Regions from separate parts of the Streptomyces sp. NEAU-W12 genome, predicted to be linked through region 2. Evidence: riboswitches for the same ligand, from Rfam matches in the RefSeq annotation. Region 2 holds a riboswitch; the other holds the start of a gene.

Region 1 (5,408 bases), on a different contig from region 2:
CTCGATCGTGTCGGTCGCGGCGCCGGCGGCATTCCGCTTCCCCAGGTGCGTCACGGCGTCGGAGGTGTGCTGCGGCTGGTTGTAGAAGACGAAGTCGCCGTCGTCCCGCACCCGCCCGGCCTCCGTGAGCAGCAGAGCCGACGCGTCGATGTCGGGCACACCGGCCCCGGCCGTCCAAGCGATCTCGACGTGCACCGCCCGGGCGTCGACGGAGAGGTTGGACCCTTTGCTCATTGATCTCGCTGTCATGGCATCCAGTCTGCCGACCCGTCCTTCCGGGAAGAGAGGGGCGGGCCCGAACGGCCCGCCCCCTCGTTCTTCCGGTCCGTTTGTCCGTTCAGTACGTCTCAGTCCGTCAACGGCAGATACACGCGGTTTCCTGCCTCTGCGAACTCCTTCGACTTCCGCAGCATCCCCTCGGCGATCTCCTCGGCCGACGCGCCCTCGGCCGACGCACCCTCCGCCGAGATCCCTCCGAACCGCTCCGTGATGCTCCGGCTGATCTTCATGGAGCAGAACTTCGGCCCGCACATCGAGCAGAAGTGCGCCGTCTTCGCGGGCTCCGCCGGAAGGGTCTCGTCGTGGAACTCGCGTGCCGTGTCCGGGTCGAGAGCCAGGTTGAACTGGTCCTCCCACCGGAACTCGAAGCGCGCGTCGGACAGGGCGTCGTCCCACTCCTGGGCCCCTGGATGCCCCTTGGCCAGGTCGGCGGCATGGGCGGCGATCTTGTAGGTGATGACACCCGTCTTGACGTCGTCGCGGTTGGGCAGGCCCAGGTGCTCCTTGGGCGTGACGTAGCAGAGCATCGCCGTACCCCACCATGCGATCATCGCCGCACCGATACCGGAGGTGATGTGGTCGTACGCGGGCGCGATGTCCGTGGTCAGCGGGCCGAGCGTATAGAACGGGGCTTCATCGCAGATCTCCTGCTGAAGTTCGATGTTCTCCTTGATCTTGTGCATCGGGACATGCCCCGGGCCCTCGATCATGGTCTGCACGTTCAAACGCCTGGCGACCCGGTTGAGTTCCCCGAGGGTGCGCAACTCCGCGAACTGGGCCTCGTCGTTGGCGTCGGCGATCGAGCCCGGCCGGAGACCGTCACCGAGCGAGTAGGTGACGTCGTACGCCGCGAGGATCTCGCAGAGTTCCTCGAAGTTCTCGTACAGGAAAGACTCCTTGTGGTGCGCCAGGCACCATGCCGCCATGATCGAGCCGCCGCGCGAGACGATGCCCGTCTTGCGGTGGGCGGTGAGCGGGACATACGCCAGCCGTACGCCCGCGTGGACCGTCATGTAGTCCACGCCCTGTTCAGCCTGTTCGACGACCGTGTCCTTGTAGATCTCCCAGGTCAGTTCCTCGGCCCTGCCGTCGACCTTCTCCAGCGCCTGGTAAAGCGGCACTGTGCCGATGGGGACGGGGGAGTTGCGCAGCACCCACTCCCGGGTGGTGTGGATGTTGCGGCCGGTGGACAGGTCCATGACCGTGTCGGCACCCCATCGGGTCGCCCAGGTCATCTTCTCCACCTCTTCCTCGATGGAGGAGGTCACCGCGGAGTTGCCGATGTTGGCGTTGACCTTCACCAGGAACCGCTTGCCGATGATCATCGGCTCGATCTCCGGGTGGTTGACATTGGCGGGCAGCACCGCACGGCCTGCCGCGATCTCCTCCCGCACGACCTCCGGCGACACGTTTTCCCGGATGGCCACGTACTCCATCTCGGGCGTGACCTCGCCGCGGCGTGCGTACGCCAACTGTGTGACCGGCCCGCCCGGCCGACCCCGGCGTGGCTGACGGGGCCGACCGGGGAACACCGCGTCGAGATTGCGCAGCCCACCGCGCGGCGAGGTGTGCTTGATCCCGTCGTCCTCGGGGCGGACCGGACGCCCCGCGTACTCCTCGGTGTCGCCACGCCCAATGATCCAGTTCTCCCGCAGCGGGGCCAGCCCTCTGCGCACATCGGTGTCGACCAGGGGGTCGGTGTACGGGCCCGATGTGTCGTACAGCGTGACCGACTGCCCGTTGGTGAGGTGCACCTGACGGACCGGCACCCGCAGATCGGGGCGTGTGCCCTCGATGTACGCCTTGTGCCAGCCGATGGACTTCCCTGCCTCCTCCTGAACCGACGCTTCCGTCGGGTCCTGGGCGGAGACAGGCGTGCGTGCGTCCTTGTTGGTCATGAGACCTACTCCCTACGCCGGCATTACCCGGTAACAGGTTCAGCGGTCGACGCAGCGGCTTCCGTCCGTCGGCGTTCCGTGTGAAACATCACTCGGACAACGGTGATGTTTCATGTGAAACGTCCCTGGAACGAAGGTCAGCGTCCTCTCAGCCCGGTGCTCCGAGCTCCCGCGCGTACAAAAGGTGGCTCCACGCTAGCGGGAATTCTGGCGCGGTGAACAGAGGGCCCTCGTTGTTCTTGCGATGATCGGGCGGTGACCTCGACGCAACCTCCCCCGTACCCGCCGCCCGAACCACCCCGCGGCTCCGGCGCCCGAATCGGCGGCGACCGCGGCAGAGAGCCCGCCTCCGACCACGGCCTGAACCATGGGGACGGTCAGAAAGACGGCCCCGGCTCCGGAGACTGGTTCGGGCATGGACACGGTTCCGGCGAGGCACCGGTGGCGCAGAACCGCCTGCCCGGCGAGGACCCGGGCCATGGGCCGGGGCAAGGGCAAGGAGGGCAAGGGCAGGGTCGTGCCCGTGGCCAGGATCACGGTCCTGGCCACGGGCACAGCCCGGACCCCGGTGGTGGGGGCCGCGGGCATGGCTCGAACTCCGGGGGCGGCCCCCGCCCGGGCGGCGGGTACAGCGGTCCACCTCCGGGCGACGGCGGACGCCAGCACAGTCCGGGCTCCGATGGCGGGCACGGCCATGGGCACAGTCACAGCCACGGACCGGCTGCCCCTGTTTCGAAGCACCTGCGCAAGGTCATCGCGGCAGTCCTCATCCCGTTCGGCGCTGCGGTGCTGATCGGTCTCGCGGTGCTGTGGCCGGGCGGCGCACCCGGCCACGAACGCACCGGCGTCGGCTTCGACCGGCAGACGCAGCAGGCCACGGTCACCGAGGTGGACGAGGTGAGCTGTTCGTCCGTCAACGCGTCCGGAGGCGTCCCGACCGGCGACACCTCGACGGCCGAGGGGTCCTCCGCACAGCAGCAGGCGGACGGCACGTGCAAGAAGGCGACGATCCGGGTCGACACCGGCGACGATGCAGGCCGCACCTTCACCGAGATCGTGCAGCCGGACCAGTCACGGCAGCTGAGCGAGGGGCAGGAGGTCGTGGTCGCCTACGAACCCTCCGCGCCCGAGGACCTCCAGTACTCGGTCGCCGACGTGAACCGGCGCGTGCCGCTGGCCCTGCTCGCCGGCATCTTCGCGGTCGCCGTAGTGGTCGTCGGACGGCTGCGCGGTGTGATGGCGCTGATCGCACTGGCGGTCAGCTTCCTGGTGCTGAACTTCTTCATCCTGCCCGCGATCCTGCAGGGATCGAACCCCCTGGTCGTGGCGGTGGTGGGGGCGAGCGCCATCATGCTGCAAGCCCTGTACCTCTGCCACGGACTGTCGGCACGCACCTCCGTGGCAGTGCTCGGAACGCTGATCTCGTTGCTGCTGATCGGCGTTCTGGGCTCGGTCTTCATCAGCTGGGCAGCGCTGACCGGCGACACCGACGACAACACCGGGCTGATCCACGGTCTCTACCCCGACATCGACATGAGCGGTCTACTGCTGGCCGGCGTCATCATCGGATCGCTCGGTGTGCTGGACGACGTGACGGTCACACAGACGTCGGCCGTCTGGGAACTGCACGAGGCCAACCCGTCGATGGGCCGGCGCGGGCTGTACCGCGCGGGCATCCGTATCGGCCGCGACCACATCGCGTCCGTCGTCAACACCCTGGTCCTCGCCTACGCGGGCGCCGCGCTGCCCTTGCTGCTGCTGTTCTCCATCGCACAGAGCAGTGTGGGGACCGTCGCCAACAGCGAGCTGGTGGCGGAGGAGATCGTGCGTACGCTGATCGGATCGATCGGTCTGGTCGCCTCGGTGCCGGTCACCACGGCGCTGGCCGCCCTGGTGGTCTCGGCCGATCGTCCGACGGCACAGGCGGCCGAAGAGGGCGTCCGGGCGGCTCCGGCACGCGGCGGGGGGCGGGGCAGGCGCCGCAAGCGCTGATCCGCTGCGCCGGATCACGCCGTCCGCTCGTGGCCGCCCCCGGTCCTTCCCTCGGCGACCCGCCTTCCGACAGTCGGCCACCGGTCACCCGCTACGGGCCGGCCAGTCCGCAGCGGGTGACCGGTGGCAGAACGCTTCACCCGGCGCTCTGCTCCGCCAGAATGCGGTCCAGCGCGTCGTCGAGATGGGCGTCGAAGTCGGCGAGCGCCCCCTCCTGGCCCAGCGGCACCAACTTGTCGGTGCGGTCGAGGAAGGCCACGAGCGGCGCCGTCGACGAGCGGAACAGTGCGTGGTCGCCGCCGACCTGAAGCCGGATCAGCACCTCGCCCAGGGCGTCGGGATCGACCGGCGATACGCGTACGTCGCCCTCGCCACATGGTCTGCCCACGCCGTCGATCAGCAGTTCCCGGCCGAACGCCCAGGTCACCGGCGCATCACCGGGAAGATGGAAGGTCAGCCGTACGGCGTAGGGATCACAGGTGTCGTAGCGGAGTTCCACCGGGATACGGAAGGACAGCTCCTCCGACACGAGAAAACTCATCATGACCTCTGCCTGCACGGACTCGCGCATCGCCTACCCCGTCATTCGCTACGGACCGGCCGGGAATGGACTCCTGACACTAGGTGAATCTTGCTCAACGTACACGGCGAATCACAAGGAGTGAGTTTTCAGATACTGATAGAGAGTGCCAATGGCCCCAGCAGACGGCCCACTTCCGTCTGCAACTGCTGGGCGGCAGGGTGCAGCCGGTGAACCTGGTGCGCCGGCAGAGAGACGGCGACCGTCGCGGCCGTGGCACCGGCTGTGATGGGGACGGCCGCGCACACCGTGCCCAGCGCGTACTCCTGACGCGCGAACACCGGCTCCATACGACGCGTCCGCTCCAGGCGTCGGAGCAGGCTGTGCCCGTCGCGCACGGTGTACGGCGTGACGGGCTGCACGGGGTAGCGGTCGAGGTGGTCCCGGCGGGCTGCCACGTCGAGCTGGGAGAGCAGGCACTGTCCGATGGCGTGCGCGTGGCCGGTCGCCCGGAAGTCGGCCCCTTCCTGGACCGCGGGATGCCCCGGGGTGTCGGAGACGCACACCAAATCGATCTCACCCTCGCGGTACACCGCGTAATACACGGGAGCCCCGATTGCGTCACGCCAGCGCGCGAGCGCGTCGACAACCGTGCGGCGACGTTTCTGCGGGGCTCCGGTGCTGGTCAGTCGCTCGGCCGCGTCGCCGAGGAAGAACAG
Region 2 (5,408 bases):
TCGGCAGGTCCACCTCCCGCCACACCCGCCACGGCGTCGCCCCGAGCACCGCCGCCGCCTCCCGCAGCCGCACGTCCACGGCCCGCAGCACGGGCAGCATGGTCCGTACGACGAAGGGGACGCCGACCAGCGCCTGCGCGAGCGGCACCAGGATCCAGGAGGAGCGCAGGTCCAGCGGCGGCTCGTCGAGGGCGATCAGGAACCCGAAGCCGACGGTCACCGCGGACACCCCCAGCGGCAGCATCAGCAGGGCGTCGAAGCCCCGCACCAGCCGTCCCGCGTCCCGCCTGGTGAGCGCGACGGACGCCAGGGTTCCGATCGCCACGGCGATGGCGGTGGCCACGACCGCGTAGCGCAGGGAGTTGCCGACCGCCTCGATCGGCGCGACCAGGAACACGCCCCCGTCGTCGTGGGTCAGTGCCCGGTAGTGGCCGAGGCCGGCGTCACCGAAGGACCGTTCCACCAGCACCGCGAGCGGCAGGAGCAGCAGCACGGCGGCGGTCGCGACGACCCCGGCGAGCAGCGCCCACTGCCCTGCGCCGCGCGGCCGGCGCGCGGTGTGGGAGGCGTCCACCAGTCGCAGCGCGGTCTCCCGCCGTCGTACGGTCCAGGCGTGCAGGGCGAGGACCGCGCCCACCGCGACGAACTGGATCATCGTCAGGACGGCGGCGGTGGACAGGTCGAAGATCTCCGACGTCTGCCGGTAGATCTCCACTTCGAGGGTGGCGAAGGTGGGTCCGCCGAGGATCTGCACCACGCCGAAGGAGGTGAAGGTGAACAGGAAGACCATCAGCGCGGCGGCGGCCACGGCGGGGGCCAGCGCGGGCAGCGTGACGGTCCGCCAGGCCGTGAGCCGGGAGGCGCCGAGCATCCGCGCGGCCTCCTCCTGCCGCGGGTCGAGCTGGCCCCACAGTCCGCCGACGGTCCGTACGACGACGGCGTAGTTGAAGAAGACGTGCGCGAGCAGGATCGCCCACACGGTGGTGTCCAGCCGCAGACCCCACAGTTCGTCGAGAAGCCCGCCGCGCCCCACGAGCGCCATGAACGCCGTACCGACGACGACCGTCGGCAGCACGAACGGGACGGTGACCACGGCCCGCAGGAGCTGCTTGCCGGGGAAGTCGAAGCGGGCGAAGACGTACGCGCCGGGCAGGGCGACCAGGAGGGTGAGGGCGGTGGAGACCAGTGCCTGCCAGGTGGTGAACCACAGCACCTGCCGGACGTCGGACTGCGCCAGCACCTCCCCGATCCGCCCGGGCTGCCAGACCCCGTCGGCCTTCAGCCCGCGCGCGACGATCGCGGCGACGGGATGGGCGAAGAAGACGGCGAAGAACGCGACGGGCACGGCCATCAGGCCGAGCCGCGCCGCGGCCCCGCGCCACCTCGCCGCGGCCCGGCCCGCCTCGGCCCGTCTCACTTCAGTACGAGCGAGGTCCACGACTTGATCCACTGGTCGCGGTGGTCGGCGATCCTCGCCGGGTCCATGGTCTCGGGGTTCTCGGCCTGCGGTCCGAACTCCGCGAACTCCTCGGGCACCTGGGCGGTTTCCCGCACCGGGTAGACGAACATGTTGAGCGGCATGTCCTCCTGGAACCTCTTGCCGACCAGGAAGTCGAGCAGCGCCTTGCCGCCCTCGGGGTTGCGCGCGTTGCTCAGCAGCCCCGCGTACTCGACCTGGCGGAAGCAGGTGCCGTCGGCGACACCGGTCGGCGCGTTCTTCGGCTTCGGGTCGGCGTAGATCACCTCGGCGGGGGGCGAGGAGGCGTAGGACACCACCAGCGGCCGGTCGCCCCCGGCCTGCTTGCCGCCGGCCGAGCCGGAGAACTCCTCGTTGTAGGCCTGCTCCCAGCCGTCGACCACCTTGACGCCGTTGGCCTTGAGCTTCTTCCAGTAGCCCTGCCAGTTCTCGTCGCCGTACTCGGCGACGGTGCCGAGGACGAAGCCGAGTCCGGGCGAGGAGGTGGAGGCGTTCGACGTGACGAGCAGGTCCTTGTACTCGGGCTCGGCCAGGTCGTCGAAGGTCCGCGGCGGGGCCAGGTCGCGCTCCTCGAACCACGCCTTGTCGTAGTTGACGCAGACGTCACCGGTGTCGACGGGCGTGACCCGGTGCTTGTCCTCGTCGACCCGGTACTCGGGAAGGACGGCGTCGGATTCCCTCGCCTCGTACGGCTGGAACAGCCCGTTGTCGAGGGCGCGGGACAGCAGGGTGTTGTCGACGCCGAAGAAGACGTCTCCCTGGGGGTTGTCCTTGGTCAGGATCGCCTTGTTGACGGCCTGTCCGGCGTCGCCGTCCTCCAGGACCCTCAGCCGGTAGCCGGTCTCCTTCTCGAAGGCGGCGACGACGTCCTTGGACGCGGCCCACGAGTCGTGGCTGACGAGCGTGACGGTCTTCGAACCGCCGCCGCTCCGGCCGTCGCCGCCGGATCCGTCCGACCCGTCGGACGAAGAAGCGCAGGCGGACAGCGTGACCAGACCGAGCCCGACGGCCAGGCTCGTGACCTTCTTGGTGATGTTCACCGGTATTTCCTCCTGGGGTGACCAGGAAGAGACGCGGCCCTGCCCGGGGCCCCCGCAGGTGCCCCGGGCAGGGCGCAACAGCTCGAGTGATGACCGATCTCCCTACCCAGAATGACCTGGGCGAGGTTCGGAGGGTCTGCGGCCGGTGCCGCACTCTCAGCGCTGTGGCGCTCCCCTGTCGGAATATGAACGTGTGATGGCCCGGTATGAAGTTGTTGTTCCTGCGCCGGTCAGGTTACCGCTCGCTCGCGGCGAGCTGACCGCAGGCCCCGTCGATCTCCTGTCCACGGGTGTCCCGGATCGTCACCGGCACACCGTGCGAGGCGATCGCGTCCACGAACGCCTTCTCGTCCTCGGGCCGCGAGGCGGTCCACTTGGAGCCGGGCGTCGGGTTGAGCGGGATGAGGTTGACGTGCACGGGCCTGCCCTTCAGCAGCCGCCCGAGCCGGTCACCGCGCCACGCCTGGTCGTTGATGTCCCGGATCAGCGCGTACTCGATGGACAGCCGCCGCCCGGACCTGGCCGCGTACTCGAACCCGGAGTCGAGCACCTCACGCACGTTCCACCGCGTGTTCACGGGGACGAGGGTGTCGCGCAGTTCGTCGTCGGGGGCGTGCAGGGAGATGGCGAGGCGGCACTTGAAGCCCTCGTCGGAGAACCGGTTGATCGCCGGCACGAGTCCGACCGTCGACACGGTGATCCCGCGCTGGGACAGGCCGAGACCGTCCGGCTCGGGGTCGGTCAGACGGCGGATGGCTCCGACGACCCGGTTGTAGTTGGCGAGCGGCTCGCCCATCCCCATGAAGACGATGTTGCTCAGCCGCGCCGGCCCACCGGGGACCTCCCCGTCCCGCAGCGACCGCATCCCGTCCACGATCTGGTGCACGATCTCCGCGGTGGACAGGTTCCGGTCGAGACCGGCCTGCCCGGTCGCGCAGAACGGGCAGTTCATGCCGCAGCCCGCCTGCGAGCTGATGCACATCGTCACCCTGTCCGGGTAGCGCATGAGCACCGACTCGACCAGGGTCCCGTCGAAGAGCTTCCACAGCGTCTTGCGGGTGGTGCCCTGGTCGGTGGACAGATGCCGGACCACCGACATCAGCTCCGGAAGCAGCGCCTCCTGCAGCTTGGCCCGGGCTCCGGCGGGAATGTCGGTCCACTGCTCCGGATCGTGCGCGTACCGCGCGAAGTAGTGCTGCGAGAGCTGCTTCGCCCGGAACGGCTTCTCACCGGCCGCTGCGACCGCCTCCTTGCGCTCGGCGGGCGTGAGGTCGGCAAGGTGCCGCGGCGGCTTCTTGGATCCGCGCGGCGCGACAAAGGTCAGTTCTCCGGGCTTAGGCATGGCTGTACCAGTGTCGCAGATCCATCGGGGTGACCGCGCGGACCGGCCGCAGGCCTCCGGGGCCGCCCGGAACGGCCCCCGGAGACCTCTCCGGGACGGCGCGAGCCCCCGCGTCCGGCGGGACGCGGGGGCTCGAAGAGGTGCCGGGCCGGTCGGGTCAGCTCCCGACGAACACCACCAGCAGCAACCACACCACCGGCGCCGTCGGCAGCAGCGAGTCCAGCCGGTCCATGATGCCGCCGTGCCCCGGGAGCAGTGTGCCCATGTCCTTGATGCCGAGGTCCCGCTTGATCATGGACTCGCCCAGGTCGCCGAGGGTGGCGCTGACCGAGACCGCGAGGCCGAGCAGCAGCCCCTGCCACCAGGTGCCCTCGTCGATCAGGAACTGCATGCACAGCGCGCCCGCCGCCATGGCGAACCCGACCGCGCCCAGCAGGCCCTCGCGGGTCTTTCCGGGGCTGATGCGCGGGGCGAGCTTGTGCGTGCCGAAACGCCAGCCGACGGCGTACGCACCGGTGTCGGCGACGACCGTGATCACTATGAACGTCAGCACCCGCCAGGGCCCGTCGTCCGCAGCCAGCATCATCGACACGAAGGTCGCCAGGAACGGCACGTAGAACGCGGCGAAGACCCCCGCCGTGACATCCCTGAGGTAGTTCTCGGGCGGCTGGGCCATCCGCCCGACCAGCACCGCCAGCGCGGTGAGCGCCACGGCGATCCAGGCGCCGTCGCTGCCCCAGACGTACCCGGAGACGATCATGGCCGCCCCGCCGACCGCGAGCGGCACGAACGGTGCCCTGATGCCCTTGCGCTCCTCGAGCCGCTTCGTCAGCTCCCGCAGGCCCACCACTATGGCGACGGCGACAACGCCGACGAAGACGGCCTTCACGATGAACAGCGAGACCACGACCAGCGCACAGAGGCCGACGCCGACGCCTATCGCGGCACCCAGATCACGCCCCGCGGTCTTCTTCTGCGGTGGGGGCACCGGCTGCGGGGCGTCGGACATGGACTCCGGATTCTGCGGATGGTGCGGCATCTCCCCGGGGTGGGGGCGCGCCCGCGTCGTCTCGTCTCGGACCAGGGGGCCGCTCAGCCGAGCGATCCCCTGGTCCACGTCCTGGCCACCGCCGTGTTCGGGTGCGGCGGGCACGAGGGGCATGGGGCGAGTCTGCTGCGCGTAGTGCGCATCGTACGGGGGACCCACCGGGCCGGCTCCCTGGGCGGGCCCCCGGTCGGGCGACCCCCAGTACCCGGCCTGCGGCGGCGCCTCCCAGGAAGAGTCGTTCATCAGACCTCGAGCAGTTCCGCTTCCTTGTGCTTCAGGAGCTCGTCCACCTGGGCGACATACTTCGCGGTGGTGTCGTCGAGCTCCTTCTCCGCACGGCGTCCCTCGTCCTCGCCGACCTCGCCGTCCTTGACCATCTTGTCGATGGCGTCCTTGGCCTTGCGGCGCACGGAACGGATGGAGACCTTGGCGTCCTCGGCCTTGGCCTTGGCCACCTTGATGTAGTCGCGGCGGCGCTCCTCGGTCAGCTCGGGGAACACC

The links. Region 2 has a riboswitch for thiamine pyrophosphate ahead of ORI94_RS10005 (thiamine ABC transporter substrate-binding protein). Riboswitches for the same ligand answer to the same signal wherever they lie in the genome.
Region 1: linked by a shared signal. The riboswitch ahead of thiC (phosphomethylpyrimidine synthase ThiC) and the one ahead of ORI94_RS10005 (thiamine ABC transporter substrate-binding protein) in region 2 are both predicted to bind thiamine pyrophosphate.

What each region holds. Positions count from the first base shown of each region.
Region 1 covers NZ_JAPJDM010000001.1:277,994-283,401, reverse strand. Annotated here, with positions in the region: gene ORI94_RS01250 (VWA domain-containing protein) at 1-249, opposite strand, end outside; gene thiC (phosphomethylpyrimidine synthase ThiC) at 348-2,177, opposite strand; TPP riboswitch at 2,170-2,360, opposite strand; gene ORI94_RS01240 (YibE/F family protein) at 2,433-4,169, shown strand; gene ORI94_RS01235 (SsgA family sporulation/cell division regulator) at 4,306-4,740, opposite strand; gene ORI94_RS01230 (IclR family transcriptional regulator domain-containing protein) at 4,839-5,408, opposite strand, start outside.
Region 2 covers NZ_JAPJDM010000006.1:220,248-225,655, reverse strand. Annotated here, with positions in the region: gene ORI94_RS10010 (ABC transporter permease) at 1-1,438, opposite strand, end outside; gene ORI94_RS10005 (thiamine ABC transporter substrate-binding protein) at 1,414-2,517, opposite strand; TPP riboswitch at 2,599-2,704, opposite strand; gene rlmN (23S rRNA (adenine(2503)-C(2))-methyltransferase RlmN) at 2,753-3,859, opposite strand; gene ORI94_RS09995 (phosphatidate cytidylyltransferase) at 4,017-5,150, opposite strand; gene frr (ribosome recycling factor) at 5,150-5,408, opposite strand, start outside.